3 regions of the Cognaticolwellia beringensis genome follow, and region 3 is predicted to be linked to each of the others. Evidence: predicted binding sites of a transcription regulator. Region 3 holds the regulator's gene; each other region holds the start of a gene.
The links. The regulator sigma-54, encoded in region 3, starts transcription at its own class of promoters, with help from an activator protein. The targets are predictions, from matches to a motif close to GTTGGCACGNNNNTNGNNT.

Region 1 (6,656 bases), 420 kb from region 3:
ACCTAATGAATAATGCAATACGGCACTAATAAATATGGATAATGTAGTTAAAAAAGTCGCTCGAGTATTACTGGTTGAAGATGACGAGGATGATTACATTCTGACCAGCGACCATCTCAGCCAGTTAGACTCGCACCTCTTTGAAATTGACTGGGTCACCAACCCAACTGAAGCACTCGAGCAACTCAGCCTTGGTGAACATGATATTTGTCTACTCGATTATCAGCTTGGGGCATACAACGGCTTAACGGTGTTAGAAACAGCCTCAAAAAATGGCTGTTCAATTCCCATTATAATGCTAACAGGGCAATCTGACGAAACTCTCGATCAGTCTGCGCTTGCCGCAGGCGCCGTTGATTACCTAGTTAAAGGTGAAATTACTACCTCACGATTTGCCCGCGCAATACGATATGCGCTGGCAAGACAAGAGATTGAAAATGAACGGGTTGAGCGCATCAATGCCGAAACACAAAATCAATCCAAAGATCGATTTCTAGCTCACCTTAGTCATGAACTGCGCACACCATTAACATCAATACTCGGCTATACCGAAATATTACTTAACGGTAATAAAGCCCCAGATGCAAAATCTGAACTCAATATTATTTTAAATAATGGCCAACATTTGCTTGGCTTACTGAACAATGTACTCGACTTATCAAAAATTGCGGTTGGTAAGCTCGAATATAACTTTTCTAAAATTAATTTAGATAGTTTTATTGCTGATATTTTTAGCTTGATGCAAGTCCATGCTGCAGATAAAACCCTTAAATTAGTCATTCGAGAAGACAGTCCGTTACCACTCGAAATTTTCTCTGATCCTATAAGACTGCGCCAAGTTTTAATTAATTTACTACATAACGGTATAAAGTTTACTGATCAAGGCCAAATAGAATTAAGTATTTGGACTGAATTTGTTGATAACAAAGAGGTATTAGCTTTTAAAGTATCGGATACCGGCCAAGGTATTCCTGAGGCTATGTTAGAAACCATCTTTAAGCCTTTTGAACAAGTTGAAGATTTTATCTCAAGAAAAGAACAGGGTGCAGGCTTAGGTTTATCAATTTGTTCTGAATTGATTAAACACATGGGTGGGAGTATCCACGTTCAATCATTATTGAACCAGGGCAGCGAGTTTACCTTCACCATTGATCCCGGTGATATTATCACGCAAGAAAGGGCTATTTTAGCCTTTGAACAAAAACACTTACCAAGCTATTCTTTGTCATTTCCTCAATTGCAGGGACAGGTATTAGTGGTTGATGATATGGAAGATATACGGCTATTAATAGGCCAAATTTGCCTATCATTTGGCCTAAAAGTTACTTATGCATCTAATGGGCTAGAAGCACTTGAACAATTTAAATTAGCCACAGCTGAAGATAGGTGTTTCGATATCGCGCTGATGGATATTCACATGCCCAAATTGGATGGAAAACGCACAATAAAGCAATTGAGGGAGTTAGGTTATAGTAAACCAATTATCGCGGTAACTGCTGCGACCATGAAAGGTGTGAAACAAGAATTATTGGCACTTGGTTTTAATCAGATAGTTGCCAAACCAATAAATAAAGCTGAACTTCACCGCAGTCTAAAAAACTATCTCAAAGTTGAAAACCCGCCGAATACACAAAGAGTTTTAGTAGTTGAAGACGATGAAGATGCTGCTGATGTTACCGTTTTACTGCTGGGATCGTTAGGTATTGAAGCACTAAAAGTCCAAACAGCAAAAGCTTGCCAAGACTTGTTAAACAAAGAAAGTAACTGGACAACAATATTACTTGATTTACACTTACCAGATGCCAATGGCTTAGATTTAGCCGAGTCGATTAAACAGCTACATCCTGATATAACCTTGATCTTGGTCAGTGGCGAATCAGTAAATGAAAAGACCTTAACAAAGGCAGGAATTGATAAAGCAATATTAAAACCGATTAACCTTGAGATACTAAAAAATCTTATATAGCTTGCCACTTTAACTTTCAAACTATAAAAAAATTACCCAACAACGTGTAATTTTTTCTGTAAACGAAAAGCCTCAATTAACACTCGCTGTCAGCATTACAATTAAAACCTATAAAAACAATAAATTACAACAACTTTTGTTCTTGGTACACTTTTGGCTTATGTATAAGCCTGACTAATTACAAACTGATTGTAAAATATATTATCGGCCTATAGTTACCACTTTATACCATTGATGCTTAGCCTATAAATATTAATGTTCTCTATCTAATTTGCGCTGAGTGATCCATACCTTAGCTTTATTAGTATTAATAATTAACGATCAGTAAAAAGAGGTACTACCATGGACATTTTTTCCGCGTTACGCAGTGATCATGAAAAACAGCGATTACTGATGAAAGTTTTAGTTGAAACTACTGGCGATTCAGCAAGTCGTCGAGACTTCTTTATCGACTTAAAATTCCAACTTAAGCAGCATTCGATTGCTGAAGAACGTTACTTTTACATGCCATTGATGAAACTTGATGCAACTATCGAACTTGCTCGGCATGCGATTGCAGAACATCACGATATAGACAAAATTATTGCCCAGTTAGAAACAACCGACATGGACTCGCCTGTTTGGCTGAAAACTATGAAAGCCTTACAAAATAAAGTACTCCACCACATAACTGAAGAAGAAAGAGAATTTTTTCAGCAAGCGGGGAAAAATTTGAGTGCTAAGCAAAAAGTAGATCTTGCCACGCAATACCGAGCAGAAATGGCTCATTAACTATAGATTAAATACAGTAGGTCTTGCCGATATAAAAGGGTCGGTAAGTCTAAAGTGAATTATAACCGTCATCAACTCGATTCTAAAACTGAAGATTTTATTACCCATAACTTTAATTATATAGCTCAACTAAACAAGTGATCGAAAATAGGAGTCATTCCATGTTTATCGTTAAGTATTATCTGAGTGGTGCCATTTTGGCATTTACAATACTATTATTCAGCAACGATATATATTCTAAAGCAATTTTTGCTTGGCTTGGTTTGTCATTATCGATAGTGAGCTTAGCTTATATTTTCGATTCACCTTGGGTGTTCAGAAAAAAAAGTAATGGCAGTATTCCTTTTTACATCCGCTGGCTTTTTATCCCATTTTTATTGGGTGTTCAACTTTATAACGCTTGGGCTCGCAAGCATGACAAGGTTCCTGCCATTCAAAAAATTGAGCAAAACTTGTTTTTGGCCTGCCGACTTTTCCCATCAGACATCAGTTACTTAAGAAAAATCGGTGTATCTGCGATATTAGACGTAACCGCTGAGTTTGATGGCCTTGATTGGACCGCGGAAAGTGAAGAGTTAGATTACTTCAATTTACCTGTTTTAGATCATTCAAGCCCAAAATCGCAAGAATTACTTAAAGCCATTCATTGGATAGAAAATCATATTTCAAAATCTAAAGCAGTGGTTATACATTGTGCTTTGGGTCGTGGCAGATCTGTTTTGGTTATGGCAGCTTACTTGTTAAGTAAAAACAAATCACTCAGCGTTGCCCAAGCATTAGAAAAAATACAAGGAGTACGTGCTACCGCAGGATTAAATAAAGCTCAGTTAAGAGCGTTAATTCAATTTAAAAAAGACGAGCTATTCAACCAACAACAACCGATATGGATAATCGCTAATCCTGTGTCTGGCGGGGGTAAATGGACTAACAGTAAAGCAGAAGTTATTGAGCGTTTGTCACCCTATTTCGTTCTCCATATTTTAGAAACTAGCAAACAAATTAGCGCCGCGCATTTAACTCAGCAAGCCTTACAAAATGGTGCAAAGACTATTATTGCCTGTGGTGGTGACGGCACATTGACCGAAGTGGCTGGCGAGTTAGTGAAATCTGACATCATCATGGGTATTTTACCTATGGGCACAGCCAATGCGCTAGCACATGTACTTTTTGGCTTTGGCAGCAAGTTAATTCCTCTTAGCATAGCTTGCGATGCAATTATTGCCGGTAAAGTTACAAAAATTGATAGCGCGAAGTGCAATGAAAATCTAATGTTACTGCTAGCAGGGTTAGGATTTGAAAATAAAATGATCACTAATTCAGACAGAGCCAAGAAGGATATCGGTGGTCAGTTCGCTTACGTACAAGCATTGTGGCAAGCGATTAATAAAAATGAAACATTAACGTTAGAGATACAAGCTGATGATTTTCCTATTCAAACTATTAAAACAACCAGCCTAGTGGTTGCTAATGCTGCACCATTTACCACCATATTAGCGCAAGGTGGAGGTGAGCCCGATATTAAAGATGGTTTACTCGATGTAACTTGGATACCGCCTCAACAAGACATAACCGATAGTGTGCTTAGCTTAGCGGAGTTAGCATTTTCTGGGCTTTCTGAACAAACTAGCCTCATGCAAAGCGAACATATGAGCGCTAAGAAAGTCGTCGTAAATGCTAAACAAAAACTTGAATATGTTATCGATGGTGAAGTCTTCTCAGCAAGTAGTTTACATATTGAAATTATGCCGGAGTCATTAAATATTATTTGTAACTAACCACAAACTACCCATATTGCAGACCTGACATATGGGTCTGTAATATTTACATATAACGATCCAATAATTTGCCGAATGAAAATATAAACAATTGTTTATTATGTATTTAATTAATGGCACAACTCTTGATTACTATTTTATATAGTTTAACCATTACATCACTTAAAAGGAGGTAAACAATGAATACTGTCACTCTTCCAATTGATTCAGACGATGATGACATTCAATAATTATGTGCCCTTAGGCAACACTTCAAATAATTAAGATAGAAAAAGCAAAAGTGTTTAATTGCGCCATACTCTAATGAAGATAAAACAGCGCTCAGCAAGATGTTATCTATCTCAACATGGTAATAACCGAAAGGAACATAAAATGAAAGCCAAAACATACTATGCAAACATCAAATCAATAATAACGGTATTGTTACTCAGTATTGCCTTAGGTGCTTGCGCCACTATTGAAGGCGCAGGTAAGGATATAGAAAGCGCGGGTGAAGCCGTACAAGATGCTGCAGATGGTTGATCTACAATGAAAATACTATTTATCTGATATTAAAGCTTGGTATAACAAATACAGGCATTAGTTAAGTTTACTAATGTCCGATTGATCAGGCACTTTTTGCGTTAATATCAGTCTAATTGTGAAATACAACCCTGTGATATTAGGTCTTTTGAACCGTTGTTTAATAATAACCTGATCGGGTAGAGCTTTTATATCGTACTGCTCAAAGATCTCAGATATCCGTAGCAATTTACCAAAGGAAATTAACTATGAATGATAAGAAAAATGCTAGTGGAAAATGCCCTGTTATGCATGGTGGTGCCACAGAAAGCTCGATGACTAATATGGAGTGGTGGCCAAAGGCATTAAACCTCGACATTCTTCATCAACATGACAGTAAAACTAACCCGATGACCGCTAATTTTAATTATCGTGAAGCGGTTAAAAATCTCGACATAGCAGCGCTCAATAAAGATTTACATGCACTAATGACCGACAGCCAAGACTGGTGGCCTGCCGATTGGGGACACTATGGGGGCTTAATGATCCGCATGACTTGGCATGCCGCAGGTACTTATCGTATTGCAGATGGCCGTGGTGGTGCAGCGACCGGAAATCAACGTTTTACACCGATAAACTCTTGGCCTGACAATGCCAATTTAGATAAAGCACGCCGCTTACTTTGGCCGATTAAAAAGAAATACGGCAATCAGCTTAGCTGGGCAGATTTAATTGCTTATGCCGGTACCATAGCTTATGCCTCGATGGGTTTAAAAACCTTTGGTTTCGCATTTGGTCGTGAAGATATTTGGCATCCAGAAAAAGATACTTACTGGGGTGCTGAAAAAGAATGGCTTGCGCCAAGTGGCAGTGAGAATAGCCGTTATTCAGGCGAACGTGATTTAGAAAACCCACTAGCCTCAGTAATGATGGGATTGATCTACGTTAACCCTGAAGGTGTAGATGGCAAGCCAGATCCTTTAAAAACAGCCCATGATATACGCGTTACTTTTGAGCGTATGGCAATGAACGATGAAGAAACTGTTGCGTTAACTGCCGGTGGTCATACGGTAGGTAAATGTCACGGTAATGGCGATGCATCAATACTTGGCAGGGAACCAGAGGCCGCCGACATTTCTGAACAAGGTACGGGCTGGAACAATAAAACTAAGCGCGGTATTGGCCGCGATACGGTAACAAGTGGTATTGAAGGTGCATGGACAACAAACCCTACCCAATGGGATAACGGTTACTTCTCAATGTTACTTAAACACGAATGGGAACTTCAAAAAAGCCCTGCTGGTGCTTGGCAATGGCAGCCTGTCGACATTAAAGAAGAAGATAAACCTGTTGATGTTGAAGACCCAACAGTTCGCACTATGCCAATCATGACAGACGCTGATATGGCCATGAAAATGGATCCCGCTTATCGTGAGATAACTGAGCGATTTGCTAATGATGCAGAATATTTTTCTGATGTTTTCGCGCGTGCATGGTTCAAATTAACCCATCGCGATATGGGTCCAAAAGTACGTTATTTAGGGTCAGAAGTACCGCAAGAAGATCTCATTTGGCAAGACCCTGTACCTGCAGGTATGACTGATTATGACGTTGAATCAGTGAAAGAAAAAATAGCAGCCAGC
Region 2 (6,656 bases), 540 kb from region 3:
CTGCGGATAATGACATCATTTTCAAGGTACCCTTATTTAAAGATCTATTTATATCAAGCTATAAGCACCTTTACTATGTAATTACACTTAATAACTTGTAAAAAATATAGCCTAATGAAGCGCTTAACACTGATTTTTACATTATTGCACTGACGTCATTTTTACTTCGAACTTATCTAAGTGGCCTGAGTTCACTGTCCCGGTTATTTTATTTTCTTTTGAGGACGATAGTGTAGATGTTTGATATTTTATAGCTTCAGCAAAAGGAGCTGGACGCCCAATAAGGTAGCCTTGAACCTTATCAACGCCAAGCTTTCTTAATGTATCAAGTTCTTCCTGTGTTTCTATACCTTCAGCAAGAATAATGCAATTAATTGCTTTAGCAAAACCGCATAAGGCCTTAGCTAATAGGTATTTACTGCGCTCTTTATTGATATTTTGAGTTAGGCTGATATCAAGCTTAATGATGTCCGCTTCAAGTTCCAATATATGTTTGAATGATGAAAAACCTGCTCCTGCATCATCAATAGCCAAACGCATACCTCTATCGCACAGCGGCTTCAGTGCTTCTCGCACGGCGTTATAATCTATTATCTGTGTGTGTTCAGTGACTTCGAGGACTATTCTTTTACAATCAACTTGTTCAAACATTTTTGCTAATGCGCCTGATAGTATATGTTCCGGAGAGGTATTAATCGATATATAACAAGCTTCATCAAATTTATCGATATACTCGATCGCACTACCTATAGCTAGCATTTCGAATGACTCCCCTAGACCAAGTTGGGTAGCATCATTAAACCAAACATCGGGTGTTTTGTATGGCTCAGTAAAAAAACGTGACTGCGATTCAAAACCAGAAAGCTTATTAGTGGTTAAACTGAAGATGGATTGAAAATACATCTCAATTTTATTGCTGTTAATGACATGTTCAATAGCCGCTTTCGCATCTTTGTGTAGTAACTCGAATTGGATCCTTTTTTCAATGAGTTCGGTCGATATTTCAGAAATAAGCTTTAAAAAAGCTAAGTCTCTATCGTTCAAGCTATTATCTGCATGCGATTTATAACAACAAAATGAACCATACACTTCGCCTCCAGAGAGCGTAATGGGTACACCCAGATAAGAACCTATATTCAGTGCTTCAGTTACCTGCATCACTTTAGTAATGGGGTTGTTTTTTGCATCGTGGGTGATTGGTTTTAGTTTATTATCAGCAATTTTTTTGCAGTATGTTTCTTCAATCTGGCTAGCAGTACCTACCTTTACCGTGTTGTTTGTAGCGTCTTTATCAACTATTTTAAAAACGAGTTCATCACGCCTAAATTCTGAAATAAAAGCGACTTCCATGCCTAAATGTTTACGCACAAGAGCAAGAAAATTAGACAATTTGCTGCTAATTGAAGCATCGTCATTTGGATCAAAAATGTGATCAATGAATAGTTGGCTCATACAATATCCCTGTAATTCAATTTATTGCTATTCTGAAATAACTATTATTTAAGAATAGCAATAGTGTCAAGTACTGGCTCAATAATGAGCATATCGAGGTACTGTAGCTAAAAAGCTATGTGCATTAATCTATTACATATAGCAACGCTTTAATGACTAAACTCGGTCATTGGATTAAACGGCTTAATCCCCAGATAGACAATATTATAAAAGTTAAAGCTATTATCGTTTTGGTTTTATGCTTATTTATAACCCGCTCAGCTTGGTTACCTGCGTAATACACGACAATCGCCAAACCAAAATAACGAATAGAACGCGAAATAGCAGAGGCTATTAAAAATAAAGTCAGTGAATATTTAGTTGCGCCAGCGGCAAGCATAGCGATTTGAAACGGGATCGGCACAATGCCTAAGGTGATCACAAACCAAAAACCTTCGTCATGCATTTTTTGTTTAACATTTTCAAATTGTTCTGGGGTTGAAAATCTATTAATAATCCACTCACCAGCGGTATCAAATAAATAATAGCCCAGCGTATAACCCAATAAAGCTCCAATAATACAGCCCAAGGTTGCCATTAATGCAATAAGCCATATTTTTTCACGGCGTGCCTGCATTAACGGCACTAATATCGTCTCTAAAGGAATAGGCACTATGGTGGACTCTAAAAATGACGCAATCGTAATGCCACTTAGCATATTCTTAGAGTCTATGAATTGACGTGTTTTTTGTTTAAGCTTTTTCTGCATCGACATAAAACATCCTTTTAATCGCAGGAAAACAACGTACTAAACTTTAATTTTGTATTAATTTCGTCTTAGTTTTGTCTTAATTAAGACCATAGTTCTAACAATATCGGCTGTACTGAAAGTATCGATTGTTAGATCATTACACTATTTTTTACTGATTATTTTTCATATTGAATAGCATTAACATACCAAATTTTTTCACCCGCGGGAGTTTTCACTACCACTTCGTCATCAACTTCTTTTTTTAAACATGCGCGTGAAATCGGTGAATCAATTGAGGAGTAGTCGTTACGACCATATATCTCTTCGGGGCCAACTATACGAAATTTTAGCGTTTCATTCTCGTCATTTTCTAAACTCACCCAGGCGCCAAAAAATACTTTGCCCTCTTGTTGAGGGCCGTAGTCGACAATTTTTAACTCTTCGAGTATTTTGCGCAAGTAACGCACACGTCGGTCAATTTCACGTAGGCGTTTTTTGTTATACTGATAATCAGCATTTTCACTTCGGTCACCTAAACTGGCAGCCCAAGAGACTTTACGCGTAGTTTCGGGGCGATCTTCTCGCCAAAGTTTATTTAATTCATTTTGAAGTAAAACATAACCCGGCCGAGTAATTAATTTGGTTTTCATAAGATATTGTACGTTCGGTAATTAAGGAAAATAACGGCGTTATTAGCAAATAATGTGAAAAAATATACATTCATTAACGCGCAATAATATAGTGAAATAGCTTGCTATGCTATAGGGTGTTGATTGAGCAAAGCCTGAGTAACTTTCATTTTAACTCATCTAAAATATAGCCTGCCATCGCTATAATTGTGAAAAAACTTTCGTCCCCCTGAACTCACTTATCAAAGCTTATAATAATTTAGTACGTACGTTTAGCACTTTTTCTCCCTCTGTATTTTTTACAACTAAACCTGTAAAAAAGGTGATTTTTTTACCAAAAAAATTATGAAAAATAAAATATATCATTATAAATCAACTAGATGATTAACTGGCACGACTTTAGCTTTAGTAACCTTGACCAAACTTAAAGGAGAGTAATATGAAAAACTCAATTCGTTCGATTATTGCAATAACATTATTAACAGTGGGTTCAGCCGCATATGCTGAGAATACATGGAAAGATATATCAAAAGATGCATGGTTAGACGGTAAAGCAGAGAGTACTTTATTATTTAACACACACTTGAATTCTTTTGATATTAATACCGATGTGAAAAACGGCGTAGTCATTCTCACAGGTAAAGTTGAAAGTAACGTTGATAAAGCATTGGCAGAAGAGTTAGTTGCAAGCCTTAAAGGCGTAAATTCAGTCGATAACCGATTAACGGTCATAAATGAAAAATCACACCAAGACAGTAAAATGTTAATAGCATTAACTGACTCAAAAATTGCTACGGTTGTTAAAACAAAACTGTTATTTGAATCAGAAGTTAGTGGCACAGGCATTGAGGTAGACGTAAAGCAAGCAGTGGTTACATTATCAGGTAAGGTTGATTCAAATGCAGCAAAACAACTCGCTATTGCGATAGCTAAAAACACAACTGACGTTAAATCTGTTGTTGATAAATTAAAAGTCACTAAAGTGAAAGTTGCTAAACATTAATTTTCACAACAATGTATTCAAAGCACACTTAAGGTGTGCTTTTGTTTTACTCTTGCTTTTATCAACTTAATTAAGTTATTGATCTAGTTGTATTTGCGTGCAGATTTAATATTATTTCAATATTTATCTTTTTTGCTCTAGATAATTATTTGGCAGGACAATATGGCTACACCAAAACTATCTCAAGACAATATTTACTCAATAAAGTCCGCTGTTATGGGTAATCAACTAGCACCAAAAAATAACGGTCAGTTAACTTTATTGCTTGTACATGAATTTGAACATCAATTGGCTAATTGGCGTAATATTTTTAGTGCTCACTTTCACATACAAACCGCAAAAGATGGCTTAACGGCATTAAAGGCTATTTTAAATGGCAAAGTTGATATGGTACTTTCATCAACACAATTAGCTCAAGTAACAAGCTTGGATGTTTGCAAATTTGTTAAGCAGCACAAGTCAACGGAGCATATTCAAATGATCTTTGTTAGCGAGCATTACAGCGAACATGAAGAGGTGTAAATGCTAGCTTTAGGTGCTATTGACTATATTGCCTCAGATACCCTGCCTCAAATATTATTCAATCGTGTTAAAAACCACATAAAATTAGTAAAGCACACTAAAGAACTAGAGCAAGTTTCAAAAACTGATGGCTTAACAGGAATCGCCAATAGAGGGTGCTTTGATAGCCAGTTAGCCCTTGACTGGCAAATGACCATGAGAGCAGCAGGAGAGATATCGCTAATTATGATAGATATTGATCACTTTAAACATTACAACGACGAATTTGGTCATGTAAAAGGTGATGAATGCTTAACCTTAGTAGCCCAATGCTTGGTGGCGACTAAAAAGCGCACTACAGACCTTGTCGCTAGGTTTGGTGGTGAAGAATTTGTTGTGTTGCTTCCATTTACAGACTTACAAGGCGCTAAAAAAATAGCCCACAATTTAGTAAACGATGTTAATAAGTTAAATATTTCACACGCGGCTGATGCCAAACATCCGAACATCACCATTAGTGCCGGTGTAGTATGCCATTCACCTACTTTCGACGCTGAAATAAATTTTGCCATTAAAGACTTTATTAATCAGGCCGACGTCAAGCTTTACCAAGCAAAAACATATGGTCGTAACCAATTTTGTAGTTAATAAATTATCTAGAGGTAACCGTAATGCTAATCGACTTAACCGCGCTTTATCAGATGCTTAAAAAAAAGAGCCAATATCGTCCGAGCAATCCTTATATGCAAACAGGCCAATATTATTGCTGGTACCATCAGAAAAAAAACCAGAACTGTCAAACTGACCATACTCAATAATGCTTTAAGCACTACCGCTATTAAGAAAGACAAAATAAAATGGCGTTAAGGAGGCGCTATTTTTACAACAACATAATAAGTATAATTTCTTTAAAATCACTCTTTAGGCACTTCTTTTTTCACTCGACCTATAACTTTAAGGGTTGCAAAGGTCATAATACTCAATGCGATAGCAATTTCTATACGTTCTAAGCCAACTGCAATACCAATAGCGCCGGTAGACCAAATAGCGGCCGCCGTTGAAGTCCCGCTTACTTGCGACGAGTCTTTTAAAATGGCACCACCACCGATAAAGCCAATACCGGTAACAATGCCGGCAATAACTTTAGATTGAGCGTCTTGATCATTAAATATCGACATTGCAAGTATAGTAAAGGTACAAGCTGCCATAGACACCAAAGGAAAGGTTCTTAAGCCCGCAGATCTACTGCTCGCTTCTCTTTCCCATGCCGTCATAAACGGTAAAACTAACGCGATTAATAGCTGCATCAGATTTTTCATCACTTCATCAATATTAATATCAAATAATTCCATAATCCTTTTCACCCATAATTAGCTGAAATAAATTCGGTAATTGTCAGACCGAGTATTAGTGCCTTTGTTGGTTATCTTATTATTTATGACATTAGCTGAGTTTTCTTTTTGATACAATATTTTGCTTACTTGCCGATATTTTTCCAAAAAAATACCGCGACAATGCGCGGTATTTTGGCTCAACCTTTTAGTTCAGCGAAATAACTTAATAATTTAGCTATGCTTGGTTTGGAATAATTTGAATTTCAACCCGACGATTCAGTGCCCTGCCATTAGCACTAGCGTTGTCAGCGACGGCTCGCGACTCGCCGTAACCTATGGTTTGTAATCGACTAGCAAGAATGTTTTGGTTGGTTAAGTATTGCTTAACACTACCGGCACGTTGTTCAGATAAGTTTTGATTAAACTCTGCTGCACCTTGACTATCGGTATGACCTTCAATACTGAGCAAAGTTTTTTCATATTTATTTAACACTCGTGCAATATCGTCCAGTGTGCTGTAAAAGCCAGAAGTAATGTAAGCTTGGCCGGTCGCAAATGTAATATTGGCCGGCATAATTAAGCGTAGGTTATCGCCTTCACGCACCACTTCAATACCAGAACCCGATAATTCGTCACGAAACTCTTGCTCTTGTTTATCCATATAATCGCCAATCGCAACACCCGCAAGAGCACCTATAGCAGCGCCCCAAACCGCACGTTTATTTTTATGATTACTCGTAGATTTACCGATAACTGCACCGGTAATAGCGCCAATAGCAGCACCTTTTTCTTTATTGGTGCTTGCACAACCTGCGAATGCTAAAGACAAAACAACGACACTGATGATGGATTTTTTAAACTGCATAAATGCTACCTTGAAGAAAGTAATACTAATTGAATAAATTGTCTTCATCATACCAAAGAAAAATGAATGGTAGATGAACGAGAGCTGTGATTGTATCAATTAACTACGAAGATTTAACCTTTAAAGATCAAGATGTACTTTC
Region 3 (6,656 bases):
ATTGCCAAGGGTTCACCAGCGACATTTGAGCAAACGCTGCAAGATGGCAGCCCCATAAACCTACAAGCTAATGAAATCCGGTATGAGCCCAGTATGAACACCGTGGTCATTTCAGGTAATGCACTTCTGCGCCAAGAAGGTAGTGAAGTTAGCGGTAGTAAAATCACTTATAATTTTGACACCGAATATGTCAATGCTGAAAGCTTAGATAACGCTAAAGTAGAAACGGTATTACAGCCAAAAAATAAAACTGAACTGCCTAAAAAATCTAAGGACAAGCAAGAGTAAATGTCAACTTCAACATTATCAGCAACCGGTCTTGCAAAAGCCTACAAAGGCAGAAAAGTCGTTAAAAACGTCAGTATGAAAGTGTCCGCAGGACAAATTGTTGGCTTATTAGGTCCCAATGGCGCGGGTAAAACCACCTCCTTTTATATGATTGTTGGCTTAGTCAATAACGACAGTGGCTCAATTGTTTTAAATGGTGAAGATTTAACTTTGTTACCCATGCACGAACGTGCGCGTAAGGGCATCGGCTATTTACCACAAGAAGCTTCAATTTTTCGCAAATTGTCTGTTTATGACAACATTATGGCCATTTTACAAACGCGTAAAACCCTGAGCGATGTTGAACGAGAAGAAAAACTTGAACATTTATTAGAAGAGTTCAACATCGGTCATATCAAGGATAACTTAGGTATGAGTTTATCTGGCGGTGAACGCCGACGTGTTGAAATAGCACGTGCTTTAGCGGCAGACCCTAAATTTATTCTCCTTGATGAACCTTTTGCTGGTGTTGACCCAATTTCAGTAGGTGATATAAAAAAAATTATCCTACACTTAAAAGAACGTGGCATTGGTATTCTGATCACTGATCATAATGTACGAGAAACACTCGATGTCTGTGAACATGCTTATATCGTTAGTCATGGTGAACTGATCGCTGAAGGTAATTCGAATCAAATACTTGCAAATCAACATGTAAGAGATGTATACCTTGGTGAACAATTCACGCTATAGTGAATAACAGACTAAAGCGGTATAACAATAATGTATTTCAACAGGGAAATGAAAACGTAAATGCGTCCTACTTTGCAACTCCGTATCGGACAACAATTAACGATGACCCCGCAATTGCAGCAGGCGATCAAGCTACTGCAATTATCGACTCTGGATCTCCAGCAAGAAATTCAAGAAGCACTCGAAAGTAACCCCTTGCTTGAAGTTGATGAATCTTTTGAAAGTAACTCAGAAAGCACCCCAGATCACTTAGAAGAAGGTTACTCCGCTAGTGTTGGCGAAACGAAAGAAATGTCTTCGTCTGATGGTAGTGAGGATTCTGCCCCGAGTATCGATGAGATTAGCTCATCCGAAGGTTTAGCTAAAACCGATATTCCCGAAGAATTAAACAGTGATAGCACTTGGGATGATAACTTCAGTGCCAGTGCGAGCAGCGGCGGTGTTGGTCACGCATCTGAAGATTATACTTATCAGGGTGAAACGAAAGATTCACTGCAAGACCATCTTATTTGGCAGATGGAACTTACGCCATTTAGCGATACCGACAGAACCATTGCCATCGCCATTATTGAAGCTATAGATGAAGCAGGTTACTTAACGGTTACCGCAGATGAGATATTAGAAAGCGTTGGTATAGACGATGTAGAACTCGATGAAGTTGAAGTGGTACTTAAACGAATTAACGTTTTTGATCCCGTTGGCGTGGCTGCTCGTTCAATTCCTGAGTGTTTGCTTATCCAGCTCAATCAATTTGCGAAAGATACGCCTTGGCTAGCTGAAAGTAAATTAGCCGTAACTGAACACATTGACTTGCTTGGTAATCGTGATTATCGACAACTGATGCGTAAATTACGCATCAAAGAAGATCAATTGCGCGAAGTTATTCGCTTGATCCAATCGTTAGATCCTCGTCCAGGCGATAGTGTCATCAAAAGTGAAGAGCAATATGTGATTCCTGATGTATCTGTTGAGAAGAAAAACGGCCGCTGGACGGTAGAGCTTAATCCTGATACTGCACCTAAATTATCAGTGAATCAACAATATGCTGCCATGTCTAGGTCTATGAAGTCGTCTGCTGATAGCCAATTTATTCGCTCGAATTTACAAGAAGCAAAATGGTTTATCAAAAGCTTAGAAAGTCGCAATGATACCTTATTAAAAGTTTCAAATTGCATTGTACAACGCCAACAAGGTTTCTTTGAACATGGGCCTGAGGCTATGCGACCTATGGTATTAAATGATATTGCAGAAGCTGTGGACATGCATGAATCAACCATCTCTCGTGTTACCACACAAAAATATATGCACACACCCAGAGGCATTTTTGAGCTTAAATACTTTTTCTCTAGCCACGTAAGTACTGAAAATGGCGGTGAGTGTTCTTCAACTGCTATTCGTGAATTAATTAAAAAGCTTGTTGCCGCTGAAATACCCGCAAAGCCATTAAGCGACAGTAAAATCGCAGATATATTAGCTGAACAAGGTATAAAAGTAGCAAGGAGAACCATTGCCAAGTATCGAGAGTCGCTCTCTATACCGCCGTCAAATCAACGTAAAAGCCTATTGTAGGCAGTCTTATTCACCAAAAAAGAGGAATGAAGCATATGCAAATTAATCTTACTGGACACCATGTCGATGTTACCGACTCATTACGTGATTATGTTAATGGCAAGTTTGAAAAGCTAGAACGTCATTTTGAGCATATTAATAATGTACATGTCGTATTAACCGTAGAAAAATTGAATCAGATTGCCGAATCTACTGTGCACTTAAGTGGCTCAGAGGTTCACGCGAAGGCCGAGCATAATGATATGTATGCATCAATTGATGCATTAATTGATAAGCTAGATCGCCAAATCCTGAAATACAAAGGCAAAATTAACAAGCATTAGCGCTCAGTCGCTTTAGGTTTTATAAGTTTATGAAGTTGCAAGACATTTTATCCCCGGACTGCACTATTTGTGCAGCACCGGGCTCCAGTAAAAAACGTATTCTAGAATACTTAAGTAGCCTGGCCGCCGATAAATTGGCAGACCATGACACATTTCAACTCTTAGAAAGCCTAGTTAAACGTGAAAGAATGGGGTCAACTGGCATAGGTAATGGCATTGCTATACCGCATGGTCGTTTGGAAAATGCTACACAGCCCATTGCCGTAGTAATAACCACAGAAGAAGCAATTGATTTTGATGCTATTGATCATCGCCCAGTTGATATTTTTATTGCCTTATTTGTGCCTGAAGAAGAATGTCAAAACCACCTCAGTACATTGCAGAGCATCGCAAAAATTTTTCGTAACAAGCAATTTTGCAAGCAAGTACGAAAATGCGAAAGTAACCAAGCACTGTATCAGTTAATCCAACAAGCGAGCTAAACACAGATGAAGCTAATTATAGTCAGTGGCCGTTCAGGGTCAGGTAAAAGTGTTGCACTGCGAGTGTTAGAGGATTTAGGCTACTATTGTGTTGATAATATCCCTGTCAACTTATTACCTGCTCTCATCCATACAGTGATTAACGATTATGAGAATGTAGCTGTGAGTCTCGATGTACGAAACTTACCAGCTGATCCTAATGATGTACCTGAAATCATTGAATATATGCCTAATGCGGTTGAATTAAGCTTACTTTATTTAGATGCGGATGATAGTGATCTTATTCGTCGATTCAGTGAAACGCGACGCTTACATCCGTTGATTAAACAAAATATTGCCTTAGACCAAGCCATTGCCCTAGAGAAAAAGCTCCTTGAGCCAATCGCCAGTCGAGCACACTTATATATCAATACTAGCCAACTTACGCCACATCAACTAGCGGACTTAGTTAGAGAGCGAATTTTGGGGAAAAAATCTGGCTCTATGGTCGTTGTCTTTGAGTCATTTGGTTTTAAACATGGCGTACCACAAGATGCTGACTATGTTTTTGATGCGCGTTTTTTACCAAACCCATTTTGGGATAAAGAACTAAAGGGCTTCACAGGGTTAGATAAACCGGTACAAGACTTCCTTGCAAGCCAACCGATAGTGACTAAGTTTATTTGGCAAATCAACAGTTTTATGATGACTTGGTTACCGCATCTAGAACGAAATAATCGCAGTTATATTACCATTGCGATTGGTTGTACTGGCGGCATGCACCGTTCGGTATATATTGCCGAAATACTGGCAAATAATATGCGTAAAGAACGTAAAGATGTGCAATCACGTCATCGTGACTTACCTACTACTGCAAGTACGTAAATTACCATGAGCGCACAAGCAAGCCGGAAAGTACTTATCATTAATAAACTTGGCCTACATGCCCGTGCGGCTTCTAAACTTGCACAATTGAGCCAAAAGTTTACCGCTAAAGTGACTATTGAGTTAGACGAAAACCGTGCAGACGCGAACAGTATAATGGGCTTAATGCTACTCGCCGGCGCACAAGGTAAAACCGTCAAGGTAATTGCTTCAGGGGTAGATGCCGAAATAGCATTAGAAGAAATTTGCCAACTCTTTAGTAACAGGTTTGATGAAGCTGAATAGGAATCACAGTATTTATCGTATTTCTGTTTGCTCTTAAGTTAATAAAAAAGCTGCGAAAACTGATAAATTACGGTAAACTCAACGCGGATAATTATTAATATTAAATACTCATTGGAAAAATGAATTAGCTAACTTACGCTACATTTGAGAATTTAGCACAAACGATATTTCTCAAACATATTCATTCTCGGCGTTGCCTCCTTAGTCGCTTTGCCTGAATCATCCAAATAGTCGAATTTTTTCTCATTTGATATTATTTAATATAACTTTAATAATACTCTTTCATAATAGGGACTGTTTAGCTTTCTGGGTTAAAGTTTACATCAGGTAAAATAACTTTCAATAATCCCAAAGGTAGCGTTAGTTTGAAGTTGATACCGCGTGCTCACACGCTGATTTAGCTAGCATCATTTCTTGTATTTTGCTGGGTCAACATATCAAACCATCGACTACAAAGTAAGTTCAACAATCCCTGGTAACTTTTAGTTTTCGTTTTGCAACGGCAAAAGGTAAGAATATGCCGGAAGTTTCTGAACAAGAATACAGCCACCAGCGCCTTCAGCAGGTTAACGATGCCCTCGATAGTGGTATGTTTGTCTATGTCCGCAAACTTTTGCAAGACATGCCCGCTTATGATCTTGCTTTACTCTTAGAGTCATCCCCAACCAAAAGCCGTGTCGCGCTTTGGCAGCTGATTGACGCAGATCATCACGGTGATGTGCTTGAAGAGCTAAACGAAGAAGTTCGAAAAGGTATTCTGAAAAACATTAATCCCGCGAAGCTTGCTGCTGTTGCAGAAGGCATGGATGTTGATGATTTAGCCGAAGTTTTCAGAACATTACCTGACAGTGTTTATCAGGAAGTGCTTAATGCGATGGACGGGCAAGATCGCAGCCGTGTAGAAGCAGCACTTTCATTCGAGGAAGACACGGCCGGCGGTATCATGAATACCGATACTATCTCTATTCGTCCTGATGTGACGGTGGATGTAGTTTTACGTTATTTACGCTTGCGCGGAGAATTACCCGAAGCAACTGACTCATTTTATGTGGTCGACAGAGCAGATCACTTTATTGGTGCTGTTTCATTATCAGCCATTGTTACTGCCAAAGCAGAAACAATTATTTCGAGCCTAATCGATAAAGACATCGAGGCTATTAACGCTGATATGAACGAAACTGATGTCGCGAAATTATTTGAACGCTACGATTGGTTTTCGGCTCCGGTTATCGATCATGAAGGCCGACTTTTAGGTCGTATTACTATCGATGATGTCGTCGATATTATTCGTGAAGAAGCAGAGCATTCCATGATGAGTATGGCGGGTCTAGACGACGAAGCCGATACCTTCGCGCCAGTATTGAAAAGTACGCAGCGACGCTCTATCTGGTTAGGCGTAAACTTAATTACAGCACTTATGGCTGTTGCTGTATCCAGTATGTTTGAAGGTATTTTAAATCAGCTAGCTATTTTAGCCGTATTAAACTCATTGGTCCCTAGTATGGGCGGCGTAGCTGGAAATCAAACCTTAACCTTAGTTATTCGAGGTATGGCCTTAGGTCATATTGGTGAAAGTAACTCGCGAATTTTACTATACAAAGAATTGGCCATTGGCTTTTTTAATGGCTTGATTTGGGCGATATTAATTGCCTCAGTCGTTGCTATATGGCAGCAAAACCTCATGCTAGGTGCCATCATCGCTTTTGCCATGTTAATGAATATGACCGCTGCCGGCATTGCCGGTGTTACTGTGCCATTAATGTTGAAAAAGATGAACATAGATCCCGCTTTAGCAGGCAGCGTTATCCTAACAACCGTTACAGATGTTGTCGGCATATTCGCCTTTTTAGGTACAGCAACCTTGATGCTAGGGTAATAGACCATAGCGATAAGCTTTCAGTTTAAAGCTGTCAGAAAATAACTAAAACTACACCGCGATTAGCTTTCAGGTTAAAGCTATCAGAAAATAACTAAAACTACATAGCGATTAGCTTTCAGGTTAAAGCTGTCAGTAAATAACTAAAACGAGCTTCTGTTCACTTGTTTTTTCTGACGGCTGACAGCTATTAACTTCAAACTTTAATCGCTTAACTGCCTGCAATTTGCATTTCGT

Region 1: B5D82_RS08395 (hemerythrin domain-containing protein) is a predicted target of sigma-54. The motif match lies at 2,108-2,126, and genes of this name have one in related genera.
Region 2: B5D82_RS08910 (BON domain-containing protein) is a predicted target of sigma-54. The motif match lies at 3,199-3,217, and genes of this name have one in related genera.

Annotation. Positions count from the first base shown of each region.
Region 1 is NZ_CP020465.1:1,986,599-1,993,254, reverse strand. It holds gene B5D82_RS08405 (response regulator) at 1-13, shown strand, start outside; gene B5D82_RS08400 (response regulator) at 35-1,966, shown strand; gene B5D82_RS08395 (hemerythrin domain-containing protein) at 2,309-2,737, shown strand; gene B5D82_RS08390 (diacylglycerol kinase family protein) at 2,899-4,512, shown strand; gene B5D82_RS08385 (entericidin A/B family lipoprotein) at 4,885-5,034, shown strand; gene katG (catalase/peroxidase HPI) at 5,283-6,656, shown strand, end outside.
Region 2 is NZ_CP020465.1:2,107,919-2,114,574, reverse strand. It holds gene B5D82_RS08930 (YceH family protein) at 1-19, opposite strand, end outside; gene B5D82_RS08925 (sensor domain-containing phosphodiesterase) at 142-1,452, opposite strand; gene B5D82_RS08920 (YqaA family protein) at 1,619-2,206, opposite strand; gene greB (transcription elongation factor GreB) at 2,359-2,832, opposite strand; gene B5D82_RS08910 (BON domain-containing protein) at 3,251-3,814, shown strand; gene B5D82_RS08905 (PleD family two-component system response regulator) at 3,977-4,336, shown strand; gene B5D82_RS08900 (GGDEF domain-containing protein) at 4,337-4,963, shown strand; gene B5D82_RS08895 (MgtC/SapB family protein) at 5,230-5,667, opposite strand; gene B5D82_RS08890 (YiaD family glycine zipper/OmpA-like lipoprotein) at 5,885-6,514, opposite strand.
Region 3 is NZ_CP020465.1:1,571,284-1,577,939, forward strand. It holds gene lptA (lipopolysaccharide transport periplasmic protein LptA) at 1-288, shown strand, start outside; gene lptB (LPS export ABC transporter ATP-binding protein) at 289-1,020, shown strand; gene B5D82_RS06605 (RNA polymerase factor sigma-54) at 1,081-2,589, shown strand; gene hpf (ribosome hibernation promoting factor) at 2,625-2,912, shown strand; gene ptsN (PTS IIA-like nitrogen regulatory protein PtsN) at 2,942-3,394, shown strand; gene rapZ (RNase adapter RapZ) at 3,401-4,258, shown strand; gene B5D82_RS06625 (HPr family phosphocarrier protein) at 4,265-4,543, shown strand; gene mgtE (magnesium transporter) at 5,061-6,419, shown strand; gene pmbA (metalloprotease PmbA) at 6,631-6,656, opposite strand, start outside.